2 regions of the Kitasatospora sp. NPDC043949 genome follow, and region 1 is predicted to be linked to the other one. Evidence: riboswitches for the same ligand, from Rfam matches in the RefSeq annotation. Region 1 holds a riboswitch; the other holds the start of a gene.
The links. Region 1 has a riboswitch for glycine ahead of gcvT (glycine cleavage system aminomethyltransferase GcvT). Riboswitches for the same ligand answer to the same signal wherever they lie in the genome.

Region 1 (15,461 bases):
GCGGCGGCGGTGGCCTGGGGCCTCGCCGTCCTGACGGGGTGCGGCGGCTCCCCGGCGGCCCCCGCGCAGGACGCCGCCGGGCCCGGGGCGCACACCCCGCCCCCGCCGCCGTCCCGGGCGGTCGTCACGGCGCTGCCCGCCGACGGCGCCCAGGACGTGCCGCCGGAGGGCCCGGTCCGGGTGACGGCGGCGCAGGGCCGGCTGGTCACCGTCCGGCTGGCCGACACCAAGGGCACCGAGGTCCCCGGCACGATCGCCCCGGACGGCGCCGCCTGGACGCCCGACGGCCCGCTGCCGCTGGGCACCGCGTACACCCTGGACGCCGTCGCCGAGGACGACCAGGGCCAACGGGCGGCCCAGCACTCGGCGTTCTCCACGATGGCCCGGGCGCACACCTTCGTCGCCTTCTTCACCCCGGAGGACGGCTCCACCGTCGGTGTCGGCATGCCGGTGTCGTTGCGCTTCAGCCGGCCGATTACGGACCGGGCGGCGGTGGAGAAGGCCGTCCAGGTGAGCGCCGACCCGCCCGTCCCGGTGGCCGCGCACTGGTTCGGCAACCAGCGGCTGGACGTCCGCCCGCAGCAGTACTGGGCGGCGGGCACCAAGGTGACGGTGGCGCTGCGGCTGAAGGACGTGCAGGGCGCGCCGGGCGAGTTCGGGACCCAGACCAAGGACCTGCACTTCACCGTCGGCCGGGCCCAGGTCTCCACCGTCGACCTGGACGCGCACACCCTGACCGTCCGGGCCGGGCAGGGCGGCAAGGTGGTGCGGGTGCTCAAGGTGTCCGGCGGCAGCCGTGACCACTCCACCTACCGGGGCGTCATGGTGGTGTCGGAGAAGTACAAGGTGACCCGGATGAACTCGCAGACCGTCGGGATGGGCGACGAGTACGACATCAAGGACGTGCCGCACGCGATGCGGCTGACCAACTCCGGCACCTTCGTGCACGGCAACTACTGGGCGGACCCCGGGGTGTTCGGCGCCGCCAACACCAGCCACGGCTGCATCGGCCTGGCCGACGCCAAGGGCGGAGCGAGCAAGGACTCCCCGGCGGGCTGGCTGTTCGAGCACACCATCCCGGGGGACGTGCTGGAGGCGAAGGCCTCCGCGGGGGACTTCGTGCCGCCACAGAACGGCCTCAACGGCTGGAACATGCCGTGGGAGCAGTGGGTGGCGGGCAGCGCCCTCGGGCCGGTTGCCGGGCCCACGGCCGGGCCCACGACCGGGCCCGCCTCCAGCCCCGTCGCGCAGTAGTCGATCTTCACCGCCGATTCACCCCCGATCCACCCACCTCCCCCCGGGACCCGCTCAGACGGCCCGGCTATCCTGCTCCGGCGTGCGCCCTGGTCCGGCGCGAAAGATCGGCGTCCGGTGCAACTCATGGGGGCACTCAACGCGTCGAGAGAGTGAATACCGGGAGGGGAGAAACCGTGAAGACGGGGAAGACGGCCGACGCCGCGATACGTACCACCAGCCGTTACGGGCGCAGGGGTGCGATGGCGTTGGTCATGGGCGGGGTGCTGCTGCTCACCGCGGCCTGCGGCGACGACAAGGGCGGAACGGGCGGCGGGGGCGACAACGCGGCGCCCGCGGCGACGGCGGGTGCGGGCGGGACGGCGGCCCCGGCGGGCGCGTCGGGCGAGCCGAAGGCCTCCGCCGCGGTGCTGGCCGTCGAGCCGAAGGACGGCGCCCAGGACGTCGCACCGAGCAACGCGTTGCAGGTGTCCGTCTCGAACGGCAAGCTCACCACGGTCGAGGTGACCGACAAGAACGGCAAGCCGGTCGACGGGGCGATCACTCCGGACGGCATCGGCTGGAAGCCCGCCGCCGCGCTCACCGTCGGCATGGCGTACAAGGTGAACGCGCAGGCCAAGGACGCCGACGGCCTGGTGACCGCGTCCACCACGACGTTCACCACGCTGACGCCGGACAAGAAGGTCTCCACCAACGACAACATCAGCGACGGCGCCACCTACGGCGTCGGCATGATCGTCTCGGTGAACTTCAGCAAGACCGTCAAGAACAAGGACGCCGTCCTCAAGGGCATCACCTTCGAGACGAACAACGGCACCGAGGTGAAGGGCCACTGGTTCGGCGACAACCGGCTGGACTTCCGCCCGGCCGAGTACTGGAAGCCGGACACCAAGGTCACCATCAAGTACCGGCTGAAGAGCGTCGAGGTCGCCCCGGGCGTCTACGGCGACGTGGACAAGGACGAGCCGTTCACCATCGGCCGCTCCCAGATCGCCACCGCCGACGCCAAGGCGCACCAGATGACGATCGAGCGGGGCGGCAAGAGCACCACCGTGCCGGTCACCATGGGCGCGGAGGCGACGCCGTCCTGGAGCGGGACGATGGTGATCATGTCCAAGGAGAAGGTCACCCGGATGAACTCGCAGACCGTCGGCCTCGGCGGCGAGTACGACATCCAGGACGTGCCGCACGCGATGCGGCTGACCACCTCCGGCACCTTCGTGCACGGCAACTACTGGTCCAACGCGACCAATCCGTTCGGCAGGACCAACGCCAGCCACGGCTGCGTCGCGATGGTGGACGAGAAGGGCGGCAGCGACACATCCGTCGCGGGCAAGTTCTTCAACGACTCGATGATCGGCGACGTGGTCAAGGTCGTGAACAGCAAGGAGAAGACCGTCGCGCCCTCCAACGGGCTGGGCGGCTGGAACATCGCCTGGGCGAACTGGTAGATCCTGCCCGCCGACTGACCGGATAGTCCCGGTTCGTCGGCGCGGTGCGGACGAGCGGCCCGATCCTCACCCGTTGGGGTCGGGCCGTTCGCGTTCTCGGAGCGCACCGGGCCCCGAATGGCGCAACCTTTCCGGAGGCCGGCGCGTGTAGTGGTCGAGCCCGTCGTGTGCGCGGGGTTCTGTGCGGGGTTCCGGGTCGTGGGGTTCCGGGTCGTGGGGTTTCGGCCCGCGGGTTTCGGTCTGCGGGTTTCGGTCTGCGGGTTTCGGTTCGTGGGGTTCGGTTCGTGGGGTTTCTGAGGGAGAGGGATCGACGTTGAGGTCGATACGCAGAGTGGTGGCCGTCGGTCTGGTGGGCGGCGCGATGGCGCTGACGGCCGCGTGCGGCGGCGGGAGTGGCGGGAGCGGTAGCGGGGGCGGGAACGCGGCCAAGGCGGACCTGGGGGCCGGAGCGGCCGCCGGAACGGCCTCCCCGGGCGCCGCGGCGGCGAGCAGCGCGGCGCCGAAGGTGTCGCAGGCCGTGGTGAACATCGAGCCCAAGCCCGGCACGGTGGACGTCGCGCCCGACGCGCTCAAGGTCGGCGCGACCGGCGGCAAGCTCACCACCGTCAAGGTCAGTGACAAGACCGGCGCGGAGGTGCCCGGCACCATCGCCGCCGACGGCTCCAGCTGGACCCCGTCGGCCGGCCTCGCCGTGGGCAGCACCTACCAGGTCAGCGCGATGGCCGCGGACGCCAACGGCGTGGTCGCCAGCGCGGACAGCAACTTCTCCACGCTGACGCCGACGGCCCTCGCCAAGGCCGCCGACAACGTGGACAACAACGCGACGTACGGCGTCGGCATGATCGTCTCGGTGAACTTCAGCAAGGACGTCAAGAACAAGGACGTCGTCGCGAAGGGCATCACCTTCGAGACCGACAACGGCACCGTGGTCAAGGGCCACTGGTTCGGCAACCGCCGGCTGGACTTCCGCCCCGAGCAGTACTGGAAGTCCGGCACCAAGGTGACCGTGCACTACCGCCTCAAGAGCGTCGAGATCGCCCCTGGGGTGTACGGCACCGACCGGGACGAGCCCTTCACGATCGGGCGATCTCAGATTTCGACGGTTGACGCCGCCGCGCACAGGATGACCGTCGAACTCGACGGCAAACCGTCGGACATCGACATCACCTCCGGCTCGCCCGAACACCCGACCTGGAACGGCACGATGGTCGTCATGTCCAAGGAGGGCGTGGTGCGGATGCAGTCCAGCACCCTCCCCGGCATGAGCGGCTCCCCGTACGACCTCCAGGTGCCGCACTCGATGCGGCTCACCGACAGCGGCACCTACCTGCACGGCAATTACTGGAGCAAGCTCATCGGTGAGGACAACGTCAGCCACGGCTGCGTCGCCCTCAAGGACGTCGAGGGCGGCGGCGAATCCACCTCGATGGGCAAGTTCTACGCCGGCTCGCTCGTCGGCGACGTGGTGGTCGTGAAGAACTCCACCAAGAAGGAGACCCTCGACCCGGCGAACGGCCTGAGTGGCTGGAACGTGCCCTGGAGCGCCTGGTAGGCCGACCGGTAGCCGCCCTGGTCGGGGCAGTTCCGTGGCAACCCGGGATTGACGGCGGACGCGCCCCGGGTTGCCTGCTCCCCACCCTCTCCCGACCCCTTCCGGGCCCCCTCCAGGCCCCCGCCTGGCACTCTCCGCGGGGTCTCCTTGCACGCGGCATATGCCGACTCGGAGGAGATCGTTTGCTCATTGTCCGTACGCGGCCGCTTGCGTTCCGCAATGATGGACCGCATGGCGGGTTGGGGCGAAACAGATCAGTCATCAGTTCCCGGGGCCGGATTGGTCGCCGAGGCGTCGTGGATCGATGTCCAGGGCGCGCTGGCGGCGCTGGAGCGGCTCAGCTCGGAGGAACTGGAGGAGATGTATTGCGGCAGGCTGAGCGATCAGTCCGTGCCGAACGAGGTGCGACTGCCGTCCCGGCCGGAGACCGGCCCGGTGGCCCGCCGACTGGTGCTGTCGGTCCTGGAGTCCTGGGACCTCCACCAGCACCTGGAGGCCGGTGAGTTACTCACCAGCGAGCTGGTCTCCAACGCCGTCCGGCACGCCGCCGGACGCACCATCGGACTCCAGGTGATCCGCAAGCCGGGCTGGCTCCGCGTCGAGGTCCGCGACTCCTCCCGGGCGCTGCCCTGCATGATCCTCGCCGAGCCGAAGCCGGTGACCGAGCGGGGGCGGGGCCTGCGGGTCATCGACGACCTGGCCGACCGCTGGGGCGCCGACCTGCTGCCGCGCGGCAAGGGCGTCTGGTTCGAGCTGAAGGTCCGCGAGCGACACTGACCGTTTCGGGCTTTCCCGGGTCTTTCTCGGTCTTCCGGGCTGTCCGGGTCTTTTCCGGCTGTCCGGGTCTTCCGGGTCTTCCCGGGAAAACGCGCAGGGCCCCCGAAGTCGCCGTGGTCCGGCGGATGGGGGCCCCTGCAAGTCATCGCGCCGGCCAAGGGGGTGCGTGCCGTGCGATGGGCGTCGGCCGTGCCAGGTCGGGCCAGCCGAAGTCTCCACGCCCAGGCCGGCGTGCTGTGCCGCCCGCCGTTGGGCTGCTTCGACTATCGCACGGATCTCAGCATGTGGGCAAACCAGGTGACTTGGATTGAAAGGTTTGTAACCTAGTTCACCTTTGGATTTTGCATAGGTTCACGCTGTTGCCTGTGAATATTCACCATCCTTGCCGTCGGGCCTCCGGCGCTTCGTCGCCCGGCCGCCAATTCCTCCGTACACCCCACCACGCCGGAACTGCCGGGTAGCATCAGGCCCGTGGACCTGTACTGGCACGTCGTACTGCCACCGCTCAGCGCCTGATCGGGCGCACACGCCGGTGGCTCGAGCCCCGCGCTCCCTGCTGCGGCCCCTTCGGCCGTCAGGGGGCCGCCGTGTGCGCCCGGTGCGAAACCAACTCCCCTGACGGTCTTCGACGACGGAAGTTCACGACTGTGCCGAACCGCACCTCCACGCCCGCGCCCACCCGGCCCACCACCACCCCCACCGCCCGCCGCACCAGCCCGCTCGGCGGGCCGGTCCCGATCCTGGTCGCCGCACTGCTGTGGGGCACCACCGGGACGGCCAGCTCCCTCGCACCCGACGGCGCCCCTTCGGCGGGCATCGGCGCCGCCGCGCTGGTCCTCGGCGGACTCCTCCTCTTCCTCTCCACCCGCAGCGCCCGCGCGCTGCCCCGGGCCTGCGGCCGCCGGGAGCGGTGGCAACTCGCCGTCGGCGCCGTCGCGGTGGTCGGCTACCCGGTCACCTTCTACCCGGCGGTGACCCGCGCCGGGGTGGCGGTGGCCACCGTGATCGCACTGGGCAGTGCCCCCGTCTTCGCCGGCCTGCTCGGCTGGCTCACCCGGCAGGGGCGGCCGAGCGGCCGGTGGGCCGGTGCCACGGTGACGGCGGTCGTCGGCTGCGCCGTCCTGGTGCTGGGCCCCGAACTCACCGGCGACGGCGCGGCGGTGGACGCCGTGGGGGTGGCGCTGGCCGCGCTCTCCGGCCTCTCGTACGCCGTGTACTCGCTCGTCGGCGGGAGGCTCATCTCGCGCGGGCACCCGTCCGCCGGGGTGATGGGGGCGATGTTCGGCGCGGCCGCGCTGCTCGTCCTGCCGGTGCTGTTCCTCGGCGACCTGCGGTGGCTCGCCTCGCCGCGCGGCGCGGCGGTGGTGCTCCACCTCGCGGTGATCACCACCTTCCTCGCCTACCGCCTCTTCGGCCACGGGCTGCGCCGCACCTCCGCCCAGACCGCCACCACCCTCACCCTCGCCGAACCCGCCGTCGCCGCCCTCCTCGGCGTCGCCGTCCTCGGCGAACGCCTCCCCGCCGCCTCCTGGTGCGGCCTCGCCATCCTCGCCGCGGGCCTCGCCGTCCTCACCGTGCCCATGGGTGCCCGCCGTCGCTGACCTGCGGGTGGCCCCACGCGCAGGAAGTCGGACGGGCCGACTTCCTGCGCGGGTGCCGCTGGTCGGCGGTGCCTCGCGACCGGCCACCCGGCCCTCCGGTGCCGCCCTCCGGCGCCGTCCTCCGATCGCCGATGCCGTTCGGCGGTCGGCGGGCCAGCACGCCGTGCTTCACCCGCTCTTGCGTCGAACCGCTTGCCGCCGGGCGCCCCGCTTGGTGGGCTTGACCGCGTGGAGGAGACCACGGACGGCCGACCGCAGGCGACGTACGACCGCATCGGGGTCGGCTACCGCGCCATCCGCCGGCCCGATCCCCGACTGCACGCCCCGATCGGTGCCGCCCTCCAGAGGGCCCGGTCGGTGGTGAACGTCGGTGCGGGCGCCGGATCCTACGAGCCCGAGGGCGCCGCCGTCACCGCCGTCGACCCCTCCCAGGTCATGCTCGACCAGCACCCGGGGCACCGGAAGGTCAAGGCCGGAGCCGAGCGACTGCCCTTCCCGGACGGCTCCTTCGATGCGGCGATGGCCGTCATGACCGTCCACCACTGGCCGGATCCCGAACGGGGCCTCGCGGAGCTGCGGCGGGTCGCCCGGCGGCAGGTCGTCTTCACCTGGGACCCGGCCCACCGTCCGCAACTGTGGCTGCTGGAGGAGTACCTGCCCGAGATCCGGGAGCTGGAGGAGAGCCGCTTCACGCCGCTGGCCCAGGTCGTCGACGCGCTGGACGCGCACACGGTGCTGCCCTTCCCCGTCCCGCACGATTTCACGGACGGTTACCAGATCGCCTACTGGCGGCGGCCCGAGTTCTACCTCGACCCGGTCGTCCGGCCGGCTCGACCTTCGCCCAGTTGCCGCTCGCAGTGGTGCGGCCGGCGATCGCCCGCTTGCGCGCCGACCTCGAATCCGGCGCCTGGCACCGCCGCCATGCCGAACTCCTCGACCAGGAGCACATGGACTACGGGTACCGGCTGCTCATCGCGGGGGTGCTCTCCTCGGAGTAGGAAGTCGGACGGGCCGACTTTCTGCGCGCGAGGCTGGATAGCGCGTTCGCGCGGGGCCGGAGAAAATATATCGACCGGTCTACATAGGGTGCGTTCGTGGAGGGTTGGGGTGCGCAGGAAGTCGGCGGGGCCGACTTCCTGCGCAGGAGGTGTGTGGGGGTGCACCGAAGAGATAGACCGGTCTGCATATTCCGCACCTGGAATGTAGACCGGTCTACATAATTTCCTCCACCTGGGGGCCGGGTCGCGCTCGGATGTCCAGGCGCGCTCAGATGCCGAGGTGGGTGGCGATGCCGGTGAGGACGCAGTCGAGGCCGGTCTCGAACTGCCAGGTGGGGTCGTCCTTGCGGGTGGCCTCGTGGAGGTAGCGCTGGTAGGTGGGGTAGCGGCCGGTGTCCATCAGGAAGGACATCCGGGGGGCGAGGCCGGCGCGGGTCTCGTCACCGTCGGACCAGCCGTGCTCGCGCTGGAGGATGCGCAGGGCGAGCTCGGCGGCGACGGAGCCGTGGACGTAGCCGGTGACGGTGCGGAAGACCGCCATGGTGGTGTCGGCGTCCAGGCCGTGGTCGGCGAGGGCGGCGAAGGCGCGTTCGGGGATGGCGAGCTGGTTGGGGGTGAGGGGGACGGCGCCGGCGCGGACGACCCACGGGTGGGCCAGGTTCATGGCGCGCAGGTGGAGCGCCAGGGTGCGCATGGTGTCGCGCCAGCCGCTGGAGGGAGTGTCCAGGGAGAGTTCGCCGTAGACGAAGTCGACCATCAGGTCGATGAGTTCGTCCTTGCCGGAGACGTACCGGTAGGCGGCCATCGGGGCGACGCCGAGGGTGGTGGCGAGTCGGCGCATGGTGACGGCGTCGAGGCCTTCGGCGTCGGCGATCGCGATCGCGGCCTCGGCGATCCGCTGCGGGGTGAGGGTGGTGCGCGGCGCGGGGGTCGGGCGGGCGAGGCGCTCCCAGAGCGAGGCCTGGGGCTTGGTCTGGTCGTCGTCCCCGGCGGGGGCCTGCTGGGCGGGCATGACGGCGGGCTCCTTCCGGCTGGGGTTCCCACCGTACCACTGGCGTGTACGGCGTATCGGGAGTAGACGGCGTACGCGCCGATGTGTACGTTGCATCCGGAAGATACGTTGTACACATCGTCCCGGAGGGGGATGTTCATGGCCAAGGACGTTTCGGAGAAGAGCCTGAAGGTCGCGGTCGTCGTCGGCAGCACTCGGAGCGGCCGGTTCGCGCCCGTCGTCGCCGACTGGCTGCTCGGCCACCTCGGCGCGCGCGGCGACATGACCGCCGACCTGATCGATCTGGTCGAGACCCCGCTGCCGACCACCTTCCCGTCCTTCGGTGGTGAACTGGAGCCGGGCGCAGCCGAGTTGCTCGCCGCCGTCACGCCCCGGCTGGAGGCTGCCGACGCCTTCGTGGTCGTCACACCCGAGTACAACCACAGCTTCCCGGCCCCGCTGAAGAACGCCATCGACTGGCACAACAGCCAGTGGCACGGCAAGCCGGTCGGCTTCGTCTCCTACGGCGGCCTCTCCGGCGGTCTGCGCGCCGTCGAGCAACTGCGAGTGGTGCTCGCCGAGTTGAACGCCACGACGATTCGCAACACGGTCAGCTTCCACGGCGCCGCCCAGTGCTTCGGCGTCGACGGCAAGCCGCTCGACCCGGCCGCCGACGCCGCCGCCAAGGCCATGCTCGACCAACTCGCCTGGTGGGCGGAGGCGTTGCGGGACGCCCGGCGCGTCCGCCCGTTCGCGGCCTGAGCAGGCGCCTCGGGGCGACTCGGGACGCTCGGGGCGACTCGGGGCGCCTCGGGACGCCCCGGAACGCCGAGAGCCCCCGGACGGGTCCGGGGGCTCAGGCGACAGCGGGTGTGATCAGCACTCGATGACGTTGACGGCGAGGCCGCCGCGCGAGGTCTCCTTGTACTTGATCTTCATGTCGGCGCCGGTCTCCTTCATCGTCTTGATCGCCTTGTCGAGCGAGACGTGGTGCCGGCCGTCGCCGCGCAGGGCCATCCGGGCGGCGGTGACGGCCTTGACGGAGGCCATGCCGTTGCGCTCGATGCAGGGGATCTGGACGAGCCCGCCGACCGGGTCGCAGGTGAGGCCGAGGTTGTGCTCGATGCCGATCTCGGCGGCGTTCTCGACCTGTTCGGGGGTGCCGCCGAGGACCTCGGCGAGGCCGCCGGCGGCCATCGAGCAGGCGGAGCCGACCTCGCCCTGGCAGCCGACCTCGGCGCCGGAGATGGAGGCGTTCTCCTTGAAGAGCATGCCGATGGCGCCGGCCGCGAGGAGGAAGCGGACGATGCCGTCCTCGTCGGCGCCCGGGATGAAGTTCAGGTAGTAGTGCAGGACGGCGGGGATGATCCCGGCCGCGCCGTTGGTCGGAGCGGTGACCACCCGGCGGCCGGAGGCGTTCTCCTCGTTGACCGCCATCGCGTAGAGGGTCACCCACTCCATCGCGTTGGCCGGGCCGATGCCCTCGGCGCGCATCGCGCGGGCGGCGGCGGCGGCGCGGCGGCGGACCTTGAGGCCACCGGGCAGGATGCCCTCGCGGGACATGCCGGCCCGCACGCACTCCTGCATGACCTGCCAGATCTCCAGCAGCCCGGTCCGGATCTCCTCCTCGGAGCGCCAGGCCTTCTCGTTCTCCAGCATCAGGCCGGAGATCGACAGCCCGGTCTCCCGGGTGAGCCGCAGCAGCTCCTCGCCGGTGCGGAAGGGGTAGCGCAGCGCGGTGTCGTCGGGCTTGACCCGGTCCGCGCCGATGGCGTCCTCGTCGACGACGAAGCCGCCGCCGACCGAGTAGTAGGTCTTCTCCAGCAGCGTGGAGCCGTCCGCCGCGTACGCCCAGATGGTCATGCCGTTGGCGTGGTACGGCAGCGAGCGGCGGCGGTGCAGGACCACCTGGGTGCCCGGGTCGAAGTCGATGGGGTGGGTGCCGAGGAGGTTGAGCCGCTTCTCGGTGGTGATCCGCTCGACGTCCTTGTCCGCCTGGTCGACGTCGACCGTGCGGGGGGAGTTGTTCTCCAGGCCGAGAAGGACGGCCTTCGGGGTGCCGTGGCCGTGGCCGGTGGCGCCCAGCGAGCCGTACAGCTCGGCGCGCACGCTCGCCACCTCGGCGAGCAGGTCCTCGGACCGCAGGCGCCGGGCGAACATCCGGGCGGCACGCATCGGGCCGACGGTGTGGGAGCTCGACGGGCCGATGCCGATGGAGAAGAGGTCGAAGACGCTGAGGGCCACGGGGGACGTCCTTGTCTGTCTCGTGGAAGGACTGGCGGGCGGGGGACGACACGGGTCGGGGCACCGCGCGCACTGTCCAGTGTGCGCGGTGCCCCGGGATCCCAGGTGCCGTGGCGGGGTGAGGCCGGTCACCCCGCCCGAACGATCACCGCGGTGATCAGAGGTTCGGGTAGAGCGGGTACTTCTCGGCCAGCGCGGTGACGCGGGCCTTGAGCGCGGTGGCGGCGTCCTCGTCGAAGGCGGGCTTGAGCGCCTCGGCGATGATGTCGGCGACCTCGCGGAAGTCCTCGGCCTGGAAGCCGCGGGTGGCGAGCGCGGGGGTGCCGATGCGCAGGCCGGAGGTGACCATCGGCGGCCGCGGGTCGTTCGGGACGGCGTTGCGGTTGACCGTGATGCCGACCTCGTGCAGGCGGTCCTCGGCCTGTTGGCCGTCGAGCTGGCTGTTGCGCAGGTCGACCAGGACCAGGTGCACGTCGGTGCCGCCGGACAGCACCGAGGCGCCGGCCTCGGCGACGTCGGCCTGGAGCAGGCGCTCGGCGAGGATCTTGGCGCCCTCCAGGGTGCGCTGCTGGCGCTCCTTGAACTCCTCGGACGCGGCGACCTTGAAGGCGACGGCCTTGCCAGCGATCACGTGCTCCAGCGGGCCGCCCTGCTGGCCGGGGAACACCGCGGAGTTGATCTTCTTGGCGTACTCGGCCTTGGACAGGATGACACCGCCGCGCGGGCCGCCCAGGGTCTTGTGGGTGGTGGTGGTGACCACGTCCGCGTACGGCACCGGGTTGGGGTGCAGGCCGGCGGCGACCAGGCCGGCGAAGTGCGCCATGTCCACCATCAGCAGCGCGCCGACCTCGTCGGCGACCCGGCGGAACGCGGCGAAGTCCAGCTGGCGCGGGTAGGCGGACCAGCCGGCGATGATCAGCTTCGGCTGGTGCTCCTTGGCCAGGCGCTCGACCTCGGCCATGTCGACCTGGCCGGTCTTCTCGTCCACGTGGTACGCGGCCACGTTGTAGAGCTTGCCGGAGAAGTTGATCTTCATGCCGTGGGTCAGGTGACCGCCGTGGGCCAGGTCCAGGCCCAGGATGGTGTCGCCCGGCTTGATCAGCGCGAACATCGCGGCGGCGTTGGCCTGCGCGCCCGAGTGCGGCTGGACGTTGGCGTGCTCGGCGCCGAACAGGGCCTTGATGCGGTCGATCGCGATCTGCTCGACCACGTCGACGTGCTCGCAGCCGCCGTAGTAGCGGCGGCCGGGGTAGCCCTCGGCGTACTTGTTGGTGAGCACCGAGCCCTGGGCCTCCATGACCGCCACCGGGGCGAAGTTCTCGGAGGCGATCATCTCCAGGGTGGTCTGCTGGCGGTGCAGCTCGGCGTCGACCGCGGCGGCGATCTCCGGGTCGAGGGAGTGCAGGGACTGGTTCAGAACCGTCATGGTGTGGTCTTCCCGGGAGGAGAGAGACGGGAGCGGAGAAGGGGGGAGCCTGGCGGGGCGGCCGCCGCGCTGCGACCGCCCCGTCACGAGCGGGTCAGCCGCCGATGAAGGCGGTGTACTCGTCCGCGCTGAGCAGCTCGTCGGTGGACTCCACCTGGACCTTGAACAGCCAGCCGCCCTCGAACGGGGCGCTGTTGACCAGGCTGTTGTCGTCCAGGACGTCCTGGTTGATCTCGACGATCTTCCCGGTCACCGGGGAGAACAGGTCGCTGACCGACTTGGTGGACTCCAGCTCGCCACAGGACTCGCCCGCGGTCACGTCGGCGCCGACCTCGGGCAGCTGCACGTAGACGATGTCACCGAGCGCGTCGGCCGCGTGGGCGGTGATGCCGACCGTGGAGACACCGCCCTCGACGGCGGTCAGCCACTCGTGCTCCTTGGTGTACTGCAGGTGCTGGGGGTTGCTCATGGCGTCATTCTCCAGGATGGGAAGCGGGTACGACGAAGCGGGCCGCCGCACGGACGGCTTCGACGCGGATCAGGCGTGGTTCGGGCCTGGGCCAGGCCTGGGTCAGACCTGGATCAGGCGTGGATCAGGCGTGGCTCAAGCCCGGGTCGGGCATGGTGCAGGCCCGGGTCCACGGGGTCTACGGGGAGGGCGGGGCCTCAGCGGGCGCGCTTGTAGAACGGCAGCGCCACGACCTCGACCGGCTCGTGCTTGCCGCGCACGTCCACCGCGACGGCGGTGCCGGGGGCGGCGTGGGCCGCGTCCACGTAGGCGATCGCGATCGGCCGGCCCAGGGTCGGGGACGGGGCGCCCGAGGTGATCCGGCCGATCGGGGCGCCGTCGGCGGAGACCACGGTGTACTCGGCGCGCGGGACGCGCTTGCCCTCGGAGACCAGGCCGACCAGCACCCGCGGCGGGTTGGCCTCGGCCTCGGCGGCGGCCTTCTCCAGCGCCTTGCGGCCGACGAAGGTGCCCTCGTTGGTGGTCTTGTCGAAGCGCACGACCCGGCCCAGGCCCGCGTCGAACGGGGTCAGGTCGGTGGAGAGCTCGTGCCCGTACAGCGGCATGCCGGCCTCCAGGCGCAGCGTGTCGCGGCACGACAGGCCGCACGGGACCAGGCCGCGGCCCTCGCCGGCGGCGGTCAGCGCCTGCCAGACCCCCTCGGCGTCGCCCGGGTTGCAGAAGATCTCGAAGCCGTCCTCGCCGGTGTAGCCGGTCCGGGCGAGCAGCACGTCGCGGCCGGCGACCTGGGCCGGGAGGATCGCGTAGTACTTCAGGCCGGGCAGGTCGGCGTCGGTGGTCCCGGCCAGGATCGCGGTGGCCTCCGGGCCCTGGACGGCGATCAGCGCGTAGGTGTCGCGGTCGTCCGTGACGACGGCGTCGAAGCCCTTGGCGCGGGCGATCAGCTCGTCCAGCACCAGCTGGGCGTTGGAGGCGTTGGCGACGACCAGGAAGGCGTCCTCGCGCAGGCGGTAGACGATCAGGTCGTCCAGGATGCCGCCGTCCTCGGCGCAGATCATGGTGTAGCGGGCGCGCAGCACGCCCAGCGCGGAGACGAAGCCGACCAGCGCGTGGTCCAGCATCTCGCCGGCCTGCTGGCCGGTGACGGTGATCTCGCCCATGTGGGAGAGGTCGAACAGTCCGGCCCGGGTGCGGACGGCGAGGTGTTCCTCGCGCTCGCTGCCGTAGCGCAGCGGCATGTCCCAGCCGGCGAAGTCGGTCATGGTCGCGCCGAGGGCGCGGTGCAGCGCGTCGAGCGCGGTGAGGCGGAGGGACGACATGGCCTGGAACTCCTCGGTCTGGGCACTCATGGGTGCACGCGCCGGAACCGGACCCGCTCGGGGGCCGACCCTGCGCGCGGGCATGCGGCGGCGTGGGTCTCCCCATCTGTCGTCGAACCTGAGAGCTTCACCGCCCACCTGCCCGCAGCTGTTTCCAGCATCCAGGACAGCATGGTGGCTTGCACCGTGGGTGGGCGCGCGACAGGGCCGTGCGCCACTTTCCAGATGTGCCTAACCCGTGCGGTAAGGGGGCCTGAGAGATTCCGGGGAGGAGTTGCTCCTTCGGCGCCGGCTGTGCCGCCTGACGGGGCACTCCGGGCTCTCCCGCGCGGGTTCGAGCGGCCGGTATGGAGTTGTCGGTCCGCCGGCGCGCCGCGCCGTCGAACGCGCACATCATGGCACGTCCGCGCCGACGACGGGAGAGGGGACCCGGTCACACCGCGCCACCGCGAACCGGCGCCCCCGGGGCGTGCGCCCTAGACTGCTGCGCGTCGGCGCAGCAGAGGGCGGCCGACCGGCAGAGGGCGGATCAGGCGCGCATGGGGTACCCGGTGGAGCAGCAGCAGGGGTGGGGCGGGCCGGAGTCGGCGCCGCCGGGCGGCGGGTGGCCGGCCAACGAGCTGGAGCAGGTGCTGACCGCCGCGCTGGGCGATCCGGGTGCGACGCCGCGGGTGATCGAGGTGCTGGCCCGCAGCCAGGTGTGGATCCCGCTGCCGGCCGGCGGCGACCCGCGGGGGCCCGCGCTGGACCTGCCGACCATCGAGCTGGCCGGCGAGCCGTACGTGCCGGTGTTCTCCTCGCAGGAGGTGTTCCTGCGGCAGGCGCCGGGGATGGCCTTCGCGGTGGCGCCGGTCTGGGAGTTCGCCCGCGGGCTGCCGCTGGGCGTGGGCATCGCGGTCAACCCGGAGGCGGCGGTGGGCATCCCGGTGCCGCCGCAGGGTGTGGCGGAGCTGCGGCGCGGCCCGCGCGAGGAGCGCCTGGCCGACCAGGAGCAGAGCCAGAGTCAGAACCAGAACCAGAACCAGAACCAGGGACAGGGCCCGGAGGCGCCGACCGGTGGCCGGGTGGCGCTGCGCGAGCCGGTGCCGGGGGAGGACCCGGAGCACTTCCTGGCCGCCTGCCGGGCCGAACTGTCCGCCCTGCCCGGAGTGTTGACCGCGCGCCGGGCGCTCGCCAGCATCGAGGGCGAGCCGACCGTGATGTTCGTGGGCGTCCAGCTGGACCAGACGGCCCCGGCCGACCCGGGTGCGGTGAACGAGGCGCTCGGCCGCGCGCTGGGAACCGCGCCGCTGCCGGGGGGCGTCCACCTCGTACTGCTCGATCTCGCCGATGACCCGGTGGTCGAGTGGCTGCTCACCCGGGTACTCCCTTTCTACGCG
Region 2 (15,461 bases), on a different contig from region 1:
CGCTGTTCCTCGGCCCCCGGGAGGACGGCATCCCGAAGGCGCTGGCGGACGCCGCGCAGCGCTAGGGCCTGCCCGGGTTCGTACGCATTGTCGGACCCCTGCGGGATGATCGGCGGGTGCGATCACTGCCGAGCATCATCCACCTCGACATGGACGCCTTCTTCGCGGCGGTGGAGCAGGCGGCCAAGCCGAGCCTGCGCGGCAAACCGGTGGTCGTCGGCGGGCTCGGCGGGCGCGGGGTGGTCTCCACCGCCTCGTACGAGGCGCGGAGGTTCGGGGTGCACTCGGCGATGCCGATGGCGCAGGCGCGCCGGCTCTGCCCCAACGCGGCCTTTCTGAGCGGCCGGTTCGAGGCCTACAGGCAGGTCAGCGAGCTCGTGATGGGTCTGCTGCGCGAGCTGTCGCCGCTGGTGCAGCCGCTCAGCCTGGACGAGGCCTTCGTCGACCTGGAGGCCGGCCCCTACGGTCCGGTGCTGGCGGAGTCCGACCACGAGACCGGGGAGCGGCTGGTGCTCGCCCTGGCGGAGGACCTGCGGGCGGACATCCAGCGGCGCACCGGGCTGACCGGGTCGGTTGGGGCGGCCGGATCCAAGCTGATGGCGAAGATCGCCTCCGAGCAGGCCAAACCGGACGGGCTGGTGCTGATCGAACCCGGGCAGGAACGGGCCGTGCTCGGCCCGATGCCGGTCCGGGCGCTGCCCGGGATCGGGCCGGCCACCGAACAGGTGCTGCGGCGGGCCGGACTGAACACCGTGGCGGACCTCGCCGAGGCGGGGGAGGGCGAACTGGTGCAGCTGCTCGGGCGGGCGCACGGCGCGGGTGTGCACCAGATGTCGATAGGGCTGGACGACCGGCCGGTGGTGGCCGACCAGGACGCCAAGTCGGTCTCGGTGGAGGACACCTTCGAGGTGGACCTCGCCGACCGGGAGCGGGTGCTGCGCGAGGTGGAGGTGCTGGCCGCCCGGTGCGTGCGGCGGCTGCGCGCGGCCGGGCGCTCGGGGCGGACGGTGGTGCTCAAGGTCCGGAGGTTCGACTTCTCGACGCTGACCCGTTCGGAGACGCTGCGCGGGCCCACCGACGACGAGGCGGTGGTCATCGAGACGGCGCGTCGGCTGGCCTCCCAGGTGGACATCACCGGCGGGGTGCGGCTGCTCGGGGTGGGGGTCGCCCAGCTGGCCGACTACACCCAGGAGGACTTGTTCGCGCAGGCCCTGCGGGAGGAGGCGGCCGAGCACGCGGAGGCGGAGGTCGAGACGGCCGAGGAGGAACCGGAGGCGGTCGCGCCGCGCCGCTGGATGCCCGGGCAGGACGTCCGCCATACCGAGCTGGGGCCCGGGTGGGTGCAGGGCAGCGGTGTCGGGCGGGTCACCGTGCGGTTCGAGACGCCGTGGAGCGGGCCGGGGCGCATCCGGACCTTCGCGGTGGACGATCCGGCGCTGGAACCGGCCCGTCCGCTGCCGCTGTGGGGGGCCGAGGGGCCGGAGGAGATGGGGGCGCCCGGGGAGAGGGAGGCGCCGGAGGAGACGGGGGCGCCCGGGGAGAGGGAGACGCCGGGGGAGACGGGGGCGCCGGGGGAGACGGGGGCGCCGGGGGTGTGAAACGCGAAGCGGCCCCGACCGGTGGGGGGGGGAGTACCGGTCGGGGCCGCATACCGTGCCGGACTTCGTGCGGTCGTGATGCCCTCGCGACCGTCCGAAGGCCGGGCCGCCGCGCCCTGTCCCGGAGCGCGGCGGCCGGACGCCTGGTCAGGCGTCGGTCTTGGCCAGCTCGGGGCTGGAGTTCCGCTCGGCCGTCCCGCCCGAGGCGACGACGGTGGCGGCCGGCTTGACGCCGCGGATCAGGAACGGGACGACGCCGGCGACGGCGCAGACGACGGCCGCGGCCCAGAACGCGTGCTTGTAGGCGTCCAGCGTGGGCAGCAGCAGCGGGATCTGCGGCGGCAGCTTCATGGTGTCGCCGGTCAGGATGGCGGCCATCACGGCGGTGCCGATCGCGCCACCGACGGTGCGCAGCACGGCGTTCATGCCGTTGGCGATGCCGCTCTGCTCCACCGGGACGGCGCCGTTGATGTAGGCCGGCATCGCGGAGAACGCCAGGCCGATGCCGAGGCCGAAGATCGCCGAGGAGGTGTAGATGTCGCCCTCGTGGCTGTGCCGCACGGCCAGGTAGGCCATCGCGACGGCACCCAGGACGCCACCGAGGACCAGCGGCAGGCGCGGGCCGCGGCGGGCGATCAGCATCGCGCCGACCGGAGCCGCCACCATCGAGCCGATCGCGGACGGCAGCAGCAGCAGACCGGCGTGCAGGACGGTCGCGGTGAAGCCGTAGTGGGTGAGCTTCTCCGGGGTCTGGGCGAAGTTGCTGATCACCATGAACGAGCCGTACATGCCGAAGCCGATCAGCAGGCCGGCCAGGTTGGTGAAGGCGACGGCCGGACGGGACATCATCTTCATGTCCACCAGGGGGTGCGCGACCTTGGTCTCGATGACCCCCCAGATCAGGGCGACGACGGCGGCCACGGCGAACAGGCCGAGGGTCTTGGTCGAGGTCCAGCCCCAGTGGTTGCCCTGGCTGACCGCGACGAGCAGCGCGGAGAGCCAGCCGGCCAGGGTGAGGGCGCCGAGCGGGTCGGCGCCGCCCTCCTTGTCGGTGACCGGGTCGGACGGGACGCGGAACGCGACCAGGGCGACCGCGATCAGGCCGAAGACCAGGCCCATCCAGAAGATCGACTTGTAGCTCCAGTGCTCCAGCAGGAGACCGGTCGCGACCAGGCCGAGGCCGGAGCCGACACCCATCGAGGCACTGATGGCGGCGACGCCGCCGGTCACCTTCTGCTTGGGCAGCTCGTCGCGGACGATGCTGATCGCCAGCGGGAGCACGCCACCGCCGGCGCCCTGAAGGACGCGGGCGACGACCAGCCAGGTGAAGGAGTGGGTGCTGACCGCCAGTGCCGAGCCGGCGACCAGACCGGCCAGCGAGATCAGCAGCATCGGCTTACGGCCCCGGAGGTCGCCGAAGCGGCCCAGCAGGGGAGTCAGCACGGCGGCGGAGAGCAGGTTGGCGGTCATGAGCCAGGTGACGCTGGACGCGGAGACGCTCAGTTCCTTGGCCAGCGAGGGCAGGATCGGGACGACCGCGGTCTGCACCACGCTGAACGACAGCATCGCCAGGATGAGGGCCGGCAGGACCCGGGCGCTGCTCTGCTTCTCGGCCGCGGTGGTGGGCTGTGGTGCCTCACTCACGGTTGCTTCCTCCCGTACATAGTGAATGAACTGAAGTAACCATGCCGGGAGATACTTCAGAGTGTCAAATATCCATTGGTGACGCTTTGGCAAAATCGAAGGATTCCGGCCGGGCGGCGACCGGGACGAGGCATGCCGAGGGCCCCGGACCGATGGGTCCGGGGCCCTGGGGCGAGGGGTCAGGCGAACGGGCGCAGCACGGCCGGGCGGGGGGCCTCGGCCGCCGGCGTGGCCACCGGGGTCGCCGGGGCGGCGGCGGTGTTGTCGTGGATCTCGACGTGCTCGCGGCGCAGCTCGTCCCGGATCACCTCCTCGGCGGTGTAGCGCTCCACCACCAGGCGGACCCGCTCGATCGGGGTGAGGTACTTGCGGACCACCGGGCGCTCCTCGCGCAGGGTGACCTCCTCCACCGCCTCGGCGATCTCCTTCTCGGTGAGCGAGGCGCGCTCGGCCTCGCTCACCGGCATCCGCTCCACCCGGACGCGCTCGCGGACCACCGGGACGCGGCGCTCGACCTGCTCGCTGGTCACGTACTTGCGCAGCTTCGCGGTGCCCACGATGTGCCAGTCCGTGGTGATGTCCAGGCGCTCCTCGCGGCAGGTGATCTCCACCGGGCCGTTGGGGGACGACGGGGCCGGACCGGTCGAGCGCTCCGAGGCCGGCGGGGCCACGGCCGAGTTCGTGGTCGCGGTGGTCGTCACGATCGGGGCGGGTTGCGGCTTGGGCTCGGTCGTCGTGGGGGCGGCCGCGGGTGCGGGGGTGTTGAGGGTCCGCACGCTGACCTCCGTCGCGGTGCCGGTGGGGTCGGCAGGGGTGGTGGTCGGGGCGGGGTCGAGGGAGTGGAAGGCGATGGGCTTCACGGGCTCGGGCGCCGAGGTGGTGCCGAAGTCGAGGTCGGGGCGCGCGGGTCGGTCGCCGTCCCGGCCGACCGGGCGGTCACTCTCGCGGCCGGCCGGCCGGTCACCCTCACGACTGACGGGCCGGTCACCGTCCCGACCGACCGGGCGGCCGTTCGCCGGGGTGTCCAGGCCGTAGTAGCGGTAGAGCTGGAGCTCCTGGGCGGGCGACAGGTGCTGGCCGACGCCGAAGTCCGGCGACTCCTTCACCAGCGACTTGTCGTACGGCACCCGGAGCTCGTCGCCGGAGAACTCGCTGGTGGTGAGCGGGACGAAGGCGTCCCGGCCGAAGATGCCGGTCCGGACGGCTGCCCACTCCGGCTGGCCGGTGGCGTCGTCCAGGTAGACCTCGTCGACCGTGCCGATCTTGTCTCCGTTGCGGTCGACCGCCTTGTGGCCGATGAGGTCCCGGGGATCGATATCGGTTTGCACTCTTTCCTCCAGTGCGCTGCGCCTGCGGAACTCCCGCAGGACCGTGGCCGGAGCACCCGTTCCGCCTGCCACTTCACACCAAAGGCCATGAATCGGACGGGCGCGACCGGGGTGCGCCGGACGGGCTCCGGGCTGGACCGTCCGGGGGACGCGCGTAGACCCCGAGCGACCCGACGCGACCGTGATCAGGGGGCCTGCCGCTGGTACCCTGGGCGGCGACCGCCGAGCCCGCTCGGGAGAGTCCCCGGCCACGGAAAGCGCTGGTCGGGGCGCCGAAGGAGCAACTCCTCCCCGGAATCTCTCAGGCATCCGTACCGTGTGGGGTAGGTCACTCTGGAAAGCAGGGCAGGACCGTCGGCAGGGAGCCGACGGGCACCACCCTCACCGACGGTGCAAGCCGGCGGCGTGCCCACAGCGCGCCGTGCGGGTGAAGCTCTCAGGTCCCGATGACAGAGGGGGAGGCCTGTCGGGTTCGCCCGCCCGGGTCGAGCCGCTGTCCGCAGCGGCTCCGGCCGGTCGGCGTGCGCACCCCCGCCGGTCCGTGACCAGGAGGCCTCGACCACCATGAACGCCCAGCCGAACGCGGGACGCCCCACCGGCGCCTCGACCCTCACCGAGCTTGAGCTGGCCAGCCCCTTCGAGAACCGCCACATCGGCCCCGACGACGCCGCGCAGCAGAAGATGCTGGCGTCCATCGGCTACGGCTCGCTGGACGAACTCGCCGCCACCGCCGTTCCCGAGGCGATCCGCTCCATCACCGGCCTGGACCTGCCCGGCGGCCGCAGCGAGGCGCAGGTGCTCGCCGAACTGCGCGAGCTGGCGAGCCGCAACCAGGTGCTCCAGCCGATGATCGGCCTGGGCTACTACGGCACCTTCACCCCGCCGGTGATCCTGCGCAACGTCATGGAGAACCCGGCCTGGTACACCGCCTACACGCCGTACCAGCCGGAGATCTCCCAGGGCCGCCTGGAGGCGCTGCTCAACTTCCAGACCCTGGTCTCCGACCTGACCGGCCTGCCGACCTCCGGCTCCTCGCTGCTCGACGAGGGCACGGCGGCCGCCGAGGCGATGGCGCTCGCCCGCCGCGTCACCAAGGTCAAGGGCGGCGTCTTCCTAGTCGACGCCGAGACCCTGCCGCAGACCACCGCGGTGATCAACACCCGCGCGGTGCCGACCGGTGTCGAGGTCGTCGTCGCCGACCTGTCCGAGGGCATCCCGGCCGAGATCGCCGAGCGCGGCGTCTTCGGCGTGCTGCTCCAGTACCCGGGCGCCACCGGTGTGGTCCGCGACCTCACCCCGGTCATCGAGCAGGCGCACGGCCTCGGAGCGATCGTCGCGGTCGCCGCAGACCTGCTGGCGCTGACCCTGCTCGCCTCGCCGGGCTCGCTCGGCGCCGACATCGCCTGCGGCACCTCGCAGCGCTTCGGCGTGCCGATGGGCTTCGGCGGCCCGCACGCCGGCTACCTGTCGGTGCGCGCCGAGTACGCCCGCTCGCTGCCCGGCCGCCTGGTCGGCGTCTCGGTCGACGCCGACGGCAACCGCGCCTACCGCCTGGCGCTGCAGACGCGCGAGCAGCACATCCGCCGCGAGAAGGCCACCAGCAACATCTGCACCGCCCAGGTGCTGCTCGCCGTCATGGCCTCGATGTACGCCGTCTACCACGGTCCGGACGGCCTGGCCGACATCGCCCGCCGCACCCACCGCTACGCGGCCGCCCTCGCCGAGGGCCTGCGGGCCGGCGGCGTCGAGCTGCTGCACGGCGAGTTCTTCGACACCGTCACCGCCGTCGTCCCGGGCCGTGCCGCCGAGATCGCGGCCGCCGCCCGCGCCAACGGCGTCAACGTCCACCAGGACGGCGCGGACCGGATCTCGGTCTCCACCGACGAGACCACCACCCGCGAGCACCTCGCCGCCGTCTGGGCCGCGTTCGGCGTCCCCGCGGTCGAGGTCGCCGAGGGCGCCGACGCGCTGCCGGCCGCGCTGCTGCGCCAGGACGAGTACCTGACCCACCCGGTCTTCCACAGCCACCGCTCGGAGACCGCCATGCTGCGCTACCTGCGCCGCCTGTCGGACCGGGACTACGCGCTGGACCGCGGCATGATCCCGCTGGGCTCCTGCACCATGAAGCTCAACGCGACCACCGAGATGGAGGCCGTCACCTGGCCGGAGTTCGGCCAGCTGCACCCCTTCGCGCCGATCGAGCAGGCCCAGGGCTACCTCAGCCTGATCCGCGAGCTGGAGCGCCAGCTGGTCGAGGTGACCGGCTACGACGCCGTCTCGATCCAGCCGAACGCGGGCTCGCAGGGCGAGCTGGCCGGCCTGCTGGCCGTCCGCGCCTACCACCACGCCAACGGCGACACCCAGCGCGACGTCTGCCTGATCCCGTCCTCCGCGCACGGCACCAACGCGGCCTCCGCGGTGATGGCCGGCATGCGCGTGGTCGTGGTGAAGACCCTGGTCGACGGTGACGTGGACGTCGAGGACCTGAAGGCCAAGATCGAGCAGCACCGGGACAGCCTCTCCGTGCTGATGGTCACCTACCCGTCCACCCATGGCGTGTACGAGACCCAGATCACCGACATCTGCGCCCTGGTGCACGAGGCCGGCGGCCAGGTGTACGTGGACGGCGCCAACCTGAACGCCCTGGTCGGCCTCGCCAAGCCGGGCAAGTTCGGCGCGGACGTCTCGCACCTGAACCTGCACAAGACCTTCTGCATCCCGCACGGCGGCGGCGGCCCGGGCGTCGGCCCGGTCGCGGTGCGCGCCCACCTGGCGCCGTACCTGCCGAACCACCCGCTGCAGCCGGAGGCCGGTCCGGCCACCGGGGTCGGCCCGATCTCGGCGGCGCCGTGGGGCTCGGCGGCCATCCTGCCGATCTCCTGGGCGTACGTCCGGCTGATGGGCGGCGAGGGCCTCAAGCGCGCGACCCAGGTCGCGGTGCTGAACGCCAACTACATCGCCAAGCGGCTGGCACCGCACTTCCCGGTGCTCTACACCGGCCCCGGCGGGCTGGTCGCGCACGAGTGCATCATCGACCTGCGCCCGCTGACCAAGGAGACGGGCGTGACGGTGGACGACATCGCCAAGCGCCTGATCGACTACGGCTTCCACGCGCCGACGATGTCCTTCCCGGTGGCCGGCACGCTGATGATCGAGCCGACCGAGTCCGAGGACCTGCACGAGATCGACCGGTTCTGCGACGCGATGATCGAGATCCGGGCCGAGATCGACAAGGTCGGCTCGGGCGAGTGGGCGGCCGCGGACAACCCGCTGCGCAACGCCCCGCACACCGCCGCCGAGCTGGCCGGCGACTGGGCGCACGGCTACTCGCGGCAGGAGGCGGTCTTCCCGGCGGGCGTGAACCCGGCGGACAAGTACTGGCCGCCGGTCAGCCGGATCGACGGCGCGTACGGCGACCGCAACCTGGTCTGCTCCTGCCCGCCGCTGGAGGAGTACGGCGTCTGATCCGGACCGGACGTACGGCAGGGCCCCGACGGCACGTACCGTCGGGCCCCTGCCCGTTGTCGTCGTTCGGCGGCTGCCCCGCCGGTGCGGTCAGGCCGCGCGGGCGACGGGGCGGCGCGGCGCGATCACCCGGCCGTCGGGCAGCAGCTCTCCGGTGTCCTCGAACAGCACGACGCCGTTGCAGAGCAGGCTCCAGCCCTGCTCCGGGTGGCAGGCCACCGTGACGGCCGCCTCGCGGTCCTCGGACTCGGCCGACGGGCACTCAGGACGGTGCTGGCACATACGTACCCTCGCTTCGCTCTGCGATCCTCCCCCGTGGTGCGGCCGCCGGCGGAGCCGTCGGGAGCCGCCGCGGTAGCCGGATCCTGTCCGCGCGCCGACCAGGTGTGGACCGGCGCTCAAGTGGGTAGGACAGGTGGTCCTTCCACGCTGGTTCCCAGTGTCGGCATCTACGGTCGCGCGCGCAGGGATTTCGTGACATGCGCCACAACTCCCGGGTAGAGATCACCCGTTCAGGCGGGTCCGGCGGGAAACGGCGCACCGATGGGTCAGCTGCGGCATGGCCCGAGGAGGTCAGGGCGGATGGCCCGTCCGGGTGGTTCGGGCGGGCGAGGGCGACGCGCACGCTGCCGGGCCGCCGGGTGGTGGCCCGGCGGCCCGGCGGCGTGGGGTCGGCTCAGGAGGAGCCGAGCAGCAGTGGCTTGGCGAGCGGTGCCCGGGCGAGCAGCGGCAGCAGCTCGCCGGCCGGGTAGGCGCGGTGCGCGGTGACGCCGAGCGGGGCCGGGGCCAGCGGGATCAGCTGGTCGGCGGCCGGGTCGGCGTCGGGGCCGTGCAGCCACAGTGCCGTCGCGTACTGCCCGGGGAAGGTCAGCAGCCGGGGCTGCTGGCGGGACCGGGAGCCCTGGGCGAGCTGCCAGGCCTGGCGCAGCGCCCGGACCGTCGAGTCGAGGTAGGGGCCGGCGGTGAAGTGCGAGAAGGTGTGGCCCTCGACGGCCTGGACGACCTCCGCGGCGGCGGCGACCTCGGCGCCGTCCTTGATCAGGAATCGCCAGCCCGTCCGGCGGGCGGCGCGCAGCTCCGGGCGCGGCCCGTCCAGGACGTGGACGGCGAGCGGGTGCGCGGGGAGCAGCGGGCCGACCGGATGGCGCAGTGCTGCGGCGGCGGGTTGGCGCAGCGCGGTCTCCGAGTCGAGTGCGGCCAGGACGGCGCGCAGGGCGCTCGGCGGGGGCTGGGGGGTCTGCAGAGTCATGGCGGGGTCCGCCTCTCCGTGCGAGATCGGCGTGCGAGTGCGGCATACCGGCGTGGCGCGGCGTGTCATCGGTGACGGGACCTGGCCGTGTCCGGTTGTGCATGATCGCGGTGCCGGCGCGGTCGCCGCCGTCGACGAGGGTTTCGAGGCGGAGCGGGCCGGCCGGAGCGCAGTGCGAATTCTATCGAACAGGTGCGCAGGGTGACCTGTTTATCACAGGCGGTGGCGCCGGGCAAGTCGGCAGATCTGCTGAATATCCGTCAGTTTCCTTGCATTGCAAGCCAGTACGAGCATTCGGGTATCGATCTTCGAGGTGGGCATGATGCTTGCACGGTCGGGTCGGCCGGTGTCTCAGGAGGAGGGGACCGTGGGCGAGAAGGTCGTGGCGACTCGGGCTGATCTGGCGGACCGGCAGCTGTACCGGCGCAAGCTCCAGGCCTGCCTCGACGCGCTGGGGCGGATGCTGCGCGAGGACCGGTTCGACCGGCCGCGGGCGGTCATGGGCCTGGAGATCGAGCTCAACCTGGCCGACGAGGACGGCCTGCCGGCACTGCGCAACGCGCAGGTGCTGAGCGCGATCGGCTCCAGCGACTTCCAGACCGAACTGGGCCAGTTCAACGTCGAGGTGAACATCGTGCCGCACCGGCTGTGCGGGCACGTCTTCGAGGATCTGCGCGAGGAGCTCGAAACCGGGCTGCGCTACGCCGACCGGCGGGCCGCCGAGGCCGGTGCCCGGATCGTCATGGTGGGGATCCTGCCGACCCTGGAGCACGGTCACACCGGCCTGGACGCGATCTCCCACAACCCGCGCTACAGCCTGCTCAGCGACCAGATCCTGGCCGCCCGCGGCGAGGACATCGCGCTGGACATCGAGGGCGTCGAACACCTCCAGCTGGAGACCATCACCATGGTGGCCGAGGCCGCCGCGACCTCCCTGCAACTGCACCTTCAGGTGACCCCGGAACGCTTCTCCTCGGTGTGGAACGCGGCCCAGGCGATCTGCGGGGCGCAGCTCGCGCTCGGCGCCAACTCGCCGTTCCTGTTCGGGCGGGAGCTGTGGCGGGAGACCCGTCCGGTGCTGTTCCAGCAGGCCTGTGACACCCGTACGGCGGAACTCAAGGCGCAGGGCGTCCGGCCGATCACCTGGTTCGGCGAGCGCTGGGTGGACTCGGCGTACGACCTGTTCGAGGAGAACCTGCGGTACTTCCCCGCCCTGCTGCCGATCTGCGACGACGAGGACCCGCTGAAGGTGCTCGCCTCCGGCGGCGCGCCCCGGCTCGCCGAGATGCGGCTCCACAACGGCACGATCTACCGCTGGAACCGGCCGGTGTACGACATCGCGGGCGGGACCGCGCACCTGCGGGTGGAGAACCGGGCGCTGCCGGCCGGGCCGACGGTGGCCGACACGCTCGCGAACGCCGCCTTCTACTACGGGCTGGTCCGGGTGCTCGCCGAGCAGCCCCGGCCGGTCTGGACCCGGCTGCCGTTCGAGCGGGCCGACGAGAACTTCCGGCAGGGCGCCCGCTACGGCATCGACGCGGTGTTCCAGTGGCCGAGGGCGGGCCGGGCGGGCCGCGGCGGCGGGCTGACCACGGTGTCCGCCGTCGACCTGGTGCTCAACGAACTGTTGCCGATGGCCCACCAGGGCCTGGACGAGTGGGGCGTGGAGCCCGCCGACCGGGACCGCTACCTGGGGATCATCGAGCAGCGCTGCCTGCGCCGCACCAACGGCGCGGCCTGGCAGAGCGCGACCTTCCACCGGCTGCGCGAGCAGTACGGGATGGACCGCCCGGCCGCGCTCGCCGCGATGACCAGGCGCTACATCGAGCACATGCGCACCGGCGAGCCGGTGCACACCTGGCCGGTCGGGTAGCCGGACCGCTGTGTCAGGATGATCGCTCCGGCGGTCGGCCGACGGCCGGAGCGACGCCCGCCACGCTGGAGCCCCCGTGACCACCCTCCCGACCGCACCGGAGACCGCGAAGCCCACGCGCCGGCTGCTCGGCGTGGAACTGCTGATCGTCCTCGGACTCTCCCTCGGGGCCAGTGGCGTCAGCGCGCTGATCAGCTTCGCGGCCTCGCTCACCGAACCGATCCAACTCGGCCAGCAGGTCGCCACGTTGAACGGCTCGCGGGCGCCCGGCCGGCCCTGGCTGGACCTGGTGTGGCAGCTGTACTACATCGGGCGCGGGCTGATGCCGGTGGTGCTGGTCGGGTACCTGCTGGTGCGCGAGGGCGCCGCGCTGCGGGTGCTCGGCTTCGACCTCGGGCAGAAGCTGCGCGACCTCGGCCGGGGCGCCGCCGTGGCGGCCGCGATCGGCGGCTCCGGGCTGGTGCTGTACCTGGCCTCGCAGGCGGCGGGCTACAACCTGACGGTGGCGCCGTCCGGGCTGCCGGACGTGTGGTGGCGGATCCCGGTGCTGGTGCTCTCCGCGTGGCAGAACGCCGCCCTGGAGGAGGTCGTCGTCCTCGGCTACCTGCTGCGCCGGCTCGGGCAGCTGGGCTGGTCGTGGCCGGCGGCGGTGGTGGCGAGTTCGGTGCTGCGCGGCTCGTACCACCTGTACCAGGGGGTCGGCGGGCTGGTCGGCAACATGGTGATGGGGGCGGTGTTCTGCCTGCTCTACCGGCGCTGGGGGCGGGTGATGCCGCTGGTCGCGGCGCACGCGTTGATCGACACGGTGGCCTTCGTCGGGTACGCGCTGCTCGCCGGGCACGTCAGCTGGCTGCCGACCCCCTGAGCGGGAGGCGGCCGGCCGGGGTGCGCGGCGGCCGGGCGAGCAGGCGGTCGACGTGCCGGCGCTCCAGGCCCGGGCCCGGGTCGATCGGCAGCAGCAGGCGGTCGCGGCGCCAGAGGGAGTTGCGGACCAGCCGCGGCGGGATGACGTCGTCCACCCAGGCGAACGGGCGGCCTGCGGCGTAGCGCAGCAGCGGGGCCCACTTGCGGGCCGAGAGCAGCTCCATCAGCGGGACGCGCGGGTCACCGGGCTGCGGGACGTCGCCGGTGAAGCGGACCAGCGGGAGGGCGGGCAGGCCGATCGCCGGGGCGATGTGCGCATTGGCGTGCTCCTCCCAGGTGGTGGCCCACACGAGTTCGTAGGTGCCGGCCAGCTCGCGCAGCCAGGCGCCGTGCCGGGCGGAGAGGAGCACCGAGTAGCCGAGCAGGGTGTGGGTGTCGAACCCGGCGTCCGGGTGCGGGCAGACCGGGTTGAGCACCCCGTCGACGTCCAGGAACAGCAGCGGCTTCGGCACCAGTGGCCCCCAGAGACGGTGGTGTGACTTACCTGGTCGGACGAACCTGGCGTACCAGTGGTTGCGTACGGCCGGGCGCACGCGGGGCGCACGGGGCGCTCACGGCGCGGCCACCGGCTCGGCGGCGGCCACCGGTGCGTCGACGGTGCTCCTGCGGGCCAGCCGGCGGACCTGAGGCTCCAGCAGCACGACCGCGCTGAGCACCAGGCAGACGACGGCGCAGGCCCACAGCGCGCCCGAGAGGCCGAGCACCGTGGCCGCCGGGCCGGCCAGCGCGATGCCGATCGGGGACAGCGAGAAGGAGCCGAGCTCGTCGTACGCGGCGACCCGGGAGAACATCTCCTCGGGGATCTCCTGCTGGAGCGCGACCATCCAGTTGACGCCGAAGACGGTGACGCCGACCCCGGACAGGAACATCGCGAGGGCGAGCAGCGGCAGCGGCGCCTCCGCCGCCAGCGCCAGGGCGGGCACGCCGAACAGGAACACCCCCCAGTTGCCGACCAACAGGATCCGGCGGGGCCGCCAGCGGGCCATCAGCACGCCGGTCACCACCAGCCCGACGCCGTAGGCGGCCATCGCCAGGCCCCAGTCGGACGCCCCGCCGAGGCGCTCCTTGGCGACCGTCGGCCCGTACACCGACTCGACCGCGCCGATGCAGGCGACCAGGACGGAGAACTGCGCCACGACCACCCAGAGCCAGCGGCGGGAGGCGAACTCCCGCCAGCCCTCCCGCAGATCGCGCAGCATGCTGTGGCCCTGCGGGGCGGGCGCCTGCTCGGCCTCCAGGAAGAACCGGAGCGAGGCGGCGACCAGGAAGCAGGCGCCGTCCAGGGCGAGCACCCAGCCGGGGCCGACGGCGGCGGTGAGCGCGCCGCCGAGCGCGGCGCCGCCGATCTGGGAGGCGTTCTGGCCCATCCGGAACACCGAGAAGGCCCGGGCGGCGTGCTCCGGGGCGACGGCCTGCAGCATCATGCCGCCGGAGGCGGGGGAGTAGAGCGCGTACCCGGCGCCGCCGGCGGCGGAGAGCAGCATCAGCTGCCAGAGCCGGATGTCCCCGGCCAGCACCAGTGCCGCCAGGACGACCTGGGACAGGCCGCTGAACAGGTTGGCGGCGACCATGAGGTGGTGCCGGGGCATCCGGTCGGCGAGGGCACCGCCGACCACCAGGAGCAGGACGGTGGGCAGCAGCCGGGCGGCGGTGACGTAGCCGACCTCGGACGTGGTGCCGCCGTGGCCGAGCACGGCGAAGGCCGTGGCGATGGGGGCACCGGCGTTGCCGAGGCCGCTGACCACGGTGGCGGCGGTCTGGATGCGGAAGTTGCGGCTCGCCCAGGCGAGGCGGCGGGGGCGCGGAGGTCGGGTCGGCACCTGGAGACTATGGCCGCGGCTCGTACGGCTGTCCAACGGGTTTTCACGGCTGGGACGGGCTCAGCCCAGGTGGCCCCAGAGGAAGGTGAGGGTGCGGCGCCAGGCGGTCGCGGCCTGGAGCGGGTCGTAGGTGCCGAGCGGGTTCTCGTCGTTCATGAAGGCGTGGCCGGCCGGGTAGAAGTGGATCTCGGGGCGGACGTCGGTGGCCTCGCCGATCCGGATCGCGGCCTCGTCGACGGCGGCCATCGGGATCGAGCCGTCCAGTTCGCCGTAGTGCCCCAGGACGTGGGCGGTCAGGCCCCGGTAGTCGAAGTCCGGGTCGGGCGGGAGGCCGTAGAAGGGCACCACCGCGGCGACCCGGTCGCCCTCCCGGGCGGCCAGCAGCAGGGCGAAGCCGCCGCCCATGCAGAAGCCGACCACGCCGACCGCGTCGCCGACCACGCCCTCCAGGGCGAGCAGGTGGTCGACGGCCCCGGAGAGGTCCTCGACGGCCCGCTCGACCGGGAGCTCGCGGGTGAGCCGGGCCGCCTCGGTGCGGTCGTGGGTGGTGGCGCCGCCGAACAGGTCGGGGGCCAGCACGGTGAAGCCCTCGGCGGCGAACCGGTCGGCCATCGTCGCGACGTGCGTGGTGAGGCCCCACCACTCCTGCACCACCACCAGGCCCGGCCCGACGCCCTGGGGCGGGCGGGCCAGGTACCCGTGCGCGGTGCGGCCGTTGCTCGGGAAGGCGACGTTCTGCCGGGAGCCGCCCTGGTCAGGCATGGGTTCCTCGCGGTGGGTCGGGCCGGATGCGGCGGGGACTCGACGGGGGCGGGCTCAGCCCATCTCCTCCAGGGCGCGGCCCTTGGTCTCCTTGATGCAGAAGGCCACGAACGGGATGGAGAGCAGCGCGAAGGCCGCGTAGATGACGTACGTCGCCGACAGGTTCCAGTCGGCGAGGTCGGGGAAGCTGACGGTGATCGCCCAGTTGGCGATCCACTGGGCCGAGGCGGCGACGGACAGCGCGAGCGCGCGGATCCGGTTGGGGAACATCTCGCCGAGCAGGACCCAGACCACCACGCCCCAGGAGAAGGCGAAGCAGAGCACGAAGACGTGCGCCGCGACCAGGGCGACGGTGGCGTGGGTGTTGTCGAGCGTGGCGGTGTCACCCGTGCCGTGCCGGTACGAGAACGCCCAGGCGGCGGTGCCCAGCGCGAGCGCCATGCCGATCGAGCCGGCCAGGGCGAGCGGCTTGCGGCCGATCCGGTCCACCAGCGCCATCGCGATCACCGTGCCGATCACGTTGATGATCGAGGTGGAGAGGCTGATCAGCAGCGAGTTGGACTCGTTGATGCCGACCGACTGCCAGAGGAACGAGGAGTAGTAGAAGATCACGTTGATGCCGACGAACTGCTGGAACACCGAGGCCCCGATGCCGACCCAGACGATCGGCAGCAGGCCGAACCGCCCGCCGAGCAGGTCCTTGAGCCGGGGCTTGTGCGAGGACTCCAGCACCGTGCGGATCTCCGCGACCCGGGCGTCCAGGTCGACGTCCTCGCCCTCCACCTCGCGCAGCACCTT

Region 2: another riboswitch for glycine. It lies ahead of gcvP (aminomethyl-transferring glycine dehydrogenase); the one in region 1 lies ahead of gcvT (glycine cleavage system aminomethyltransferase GcvT).

Annotation. Positions count from the first base shown of each region.
Region 1 covers NZ_JBWKEQ010000008.1:39,639-55,099, reverse strand. Annotated here, with positions in the region: gene AC07AL_RS09190 (L,D-transpeptidase) at 1-1,254, shown strand, start outside; gene AC07AL_RS09185 (L,D-transpeptidase) at 1,431-2,705, shown strand; gene AC07AL_RS09180 (L,D-transpeptidase) at 3,019-4,257, shown strand; gene AC07AL_RS09175 (ATP-binding protein) at 4,537-5,034, shown strand; gene AC07AL_RS09170 (DMT family transporter) at 5,682-6,635, shown strand; partial or broken gene AC07AL_RS09165 (class I SAM-dependent methyltransferase) at 6,930-7,633, shown strand; gene AC07AL_RS09160 (TetR/AcrR family transcriptional regulator C-terminal domain-containing protein) at 7,902-8,645, opposite strand; gene AC07AL_RS09155 (NADPH-dependent FMN reductase) at 8,784-9,386, shown strand; gene AC07AL_RS09150 (L-serine ammonia-lyase) at 9,501-10,868, opposite strand; gene glyA (serine hydroxymethyltransferase) at 11,026-12,294, opposite strand; gene gcvH (glycine cleavage system protein GcvH) at 12,389-12,763, opposite strand; gene gcvT (glycine cleavage system aminomethyltransferase GcvT) at 12,961-14,112, opposite strand; glycine riboswitch at 14,314-14,419, opposite strand; gene AC07AL_RS09130 (enhanced serine sensitivity protein SseB C-terminal domain-containing protein) at 14,622-15,461, shown strand, end outside.
Region 2 covers NZ_JBWKEQ010000015.1:142,920-158,380, reverse strand. Annotated here, with positions in the region: gene AC07AL_RS15395 (SanA/YdcF family protein) at 1-65, shown strand, start outside; gene AC07AL_RS15390 (DNA polymerase IV) at 117-1,598, shown strand; gene AC07AL_RS15385 (MFS transporter) at 1,746-3,242, opposite strand; partial or broken gene AC07AL_RS15380 (DUF2382 domain-containing protein) at 3,422-3,835, opposite strand; partial or broken gene AC07AL_RS15375 (PRC-barrel domain-containing protein) at 4,208-4,570, opposite strand; glycine riboswitch at 4,794-4,897, shown strand; glycine riboswitch at 4,899-5,030, shown strand; gene gcvP (aminomethyl-transferring glycine dehydrogenase) at 5,135-8,035, shown strand; gene AC07AL_RS15365 (DUF5999 family protein) at 8,126-8,317, opposite strand; gene AC07AL_RS15360 (hypothetical protein) at 8,712-9,284, opposite strand; gene AC07AL_RS15355 (glutamate-cysteine ligase family protein) at 9,652-11,157, shown strand; gene AC07AL_RS15350 (CPBP family intramembrane glutamic endopeptidase) at 11,234-12,022, shown strand; gene AC07AL_RS15345 (HAD domain-containing protein) at 12,000-12,533, opposite strand; gene AC07AL_RS15340 (MFS transporter) at 12,633-13,901, opposite strand; gene AC07AL_RS15335 (dienelactone hydrolase family protein) at 13,962-14,663, opposite strand; gene AC07AL_RS15330 (sugar porter family MFS transporter) at 14,718-15,461, opposite strand, start outside.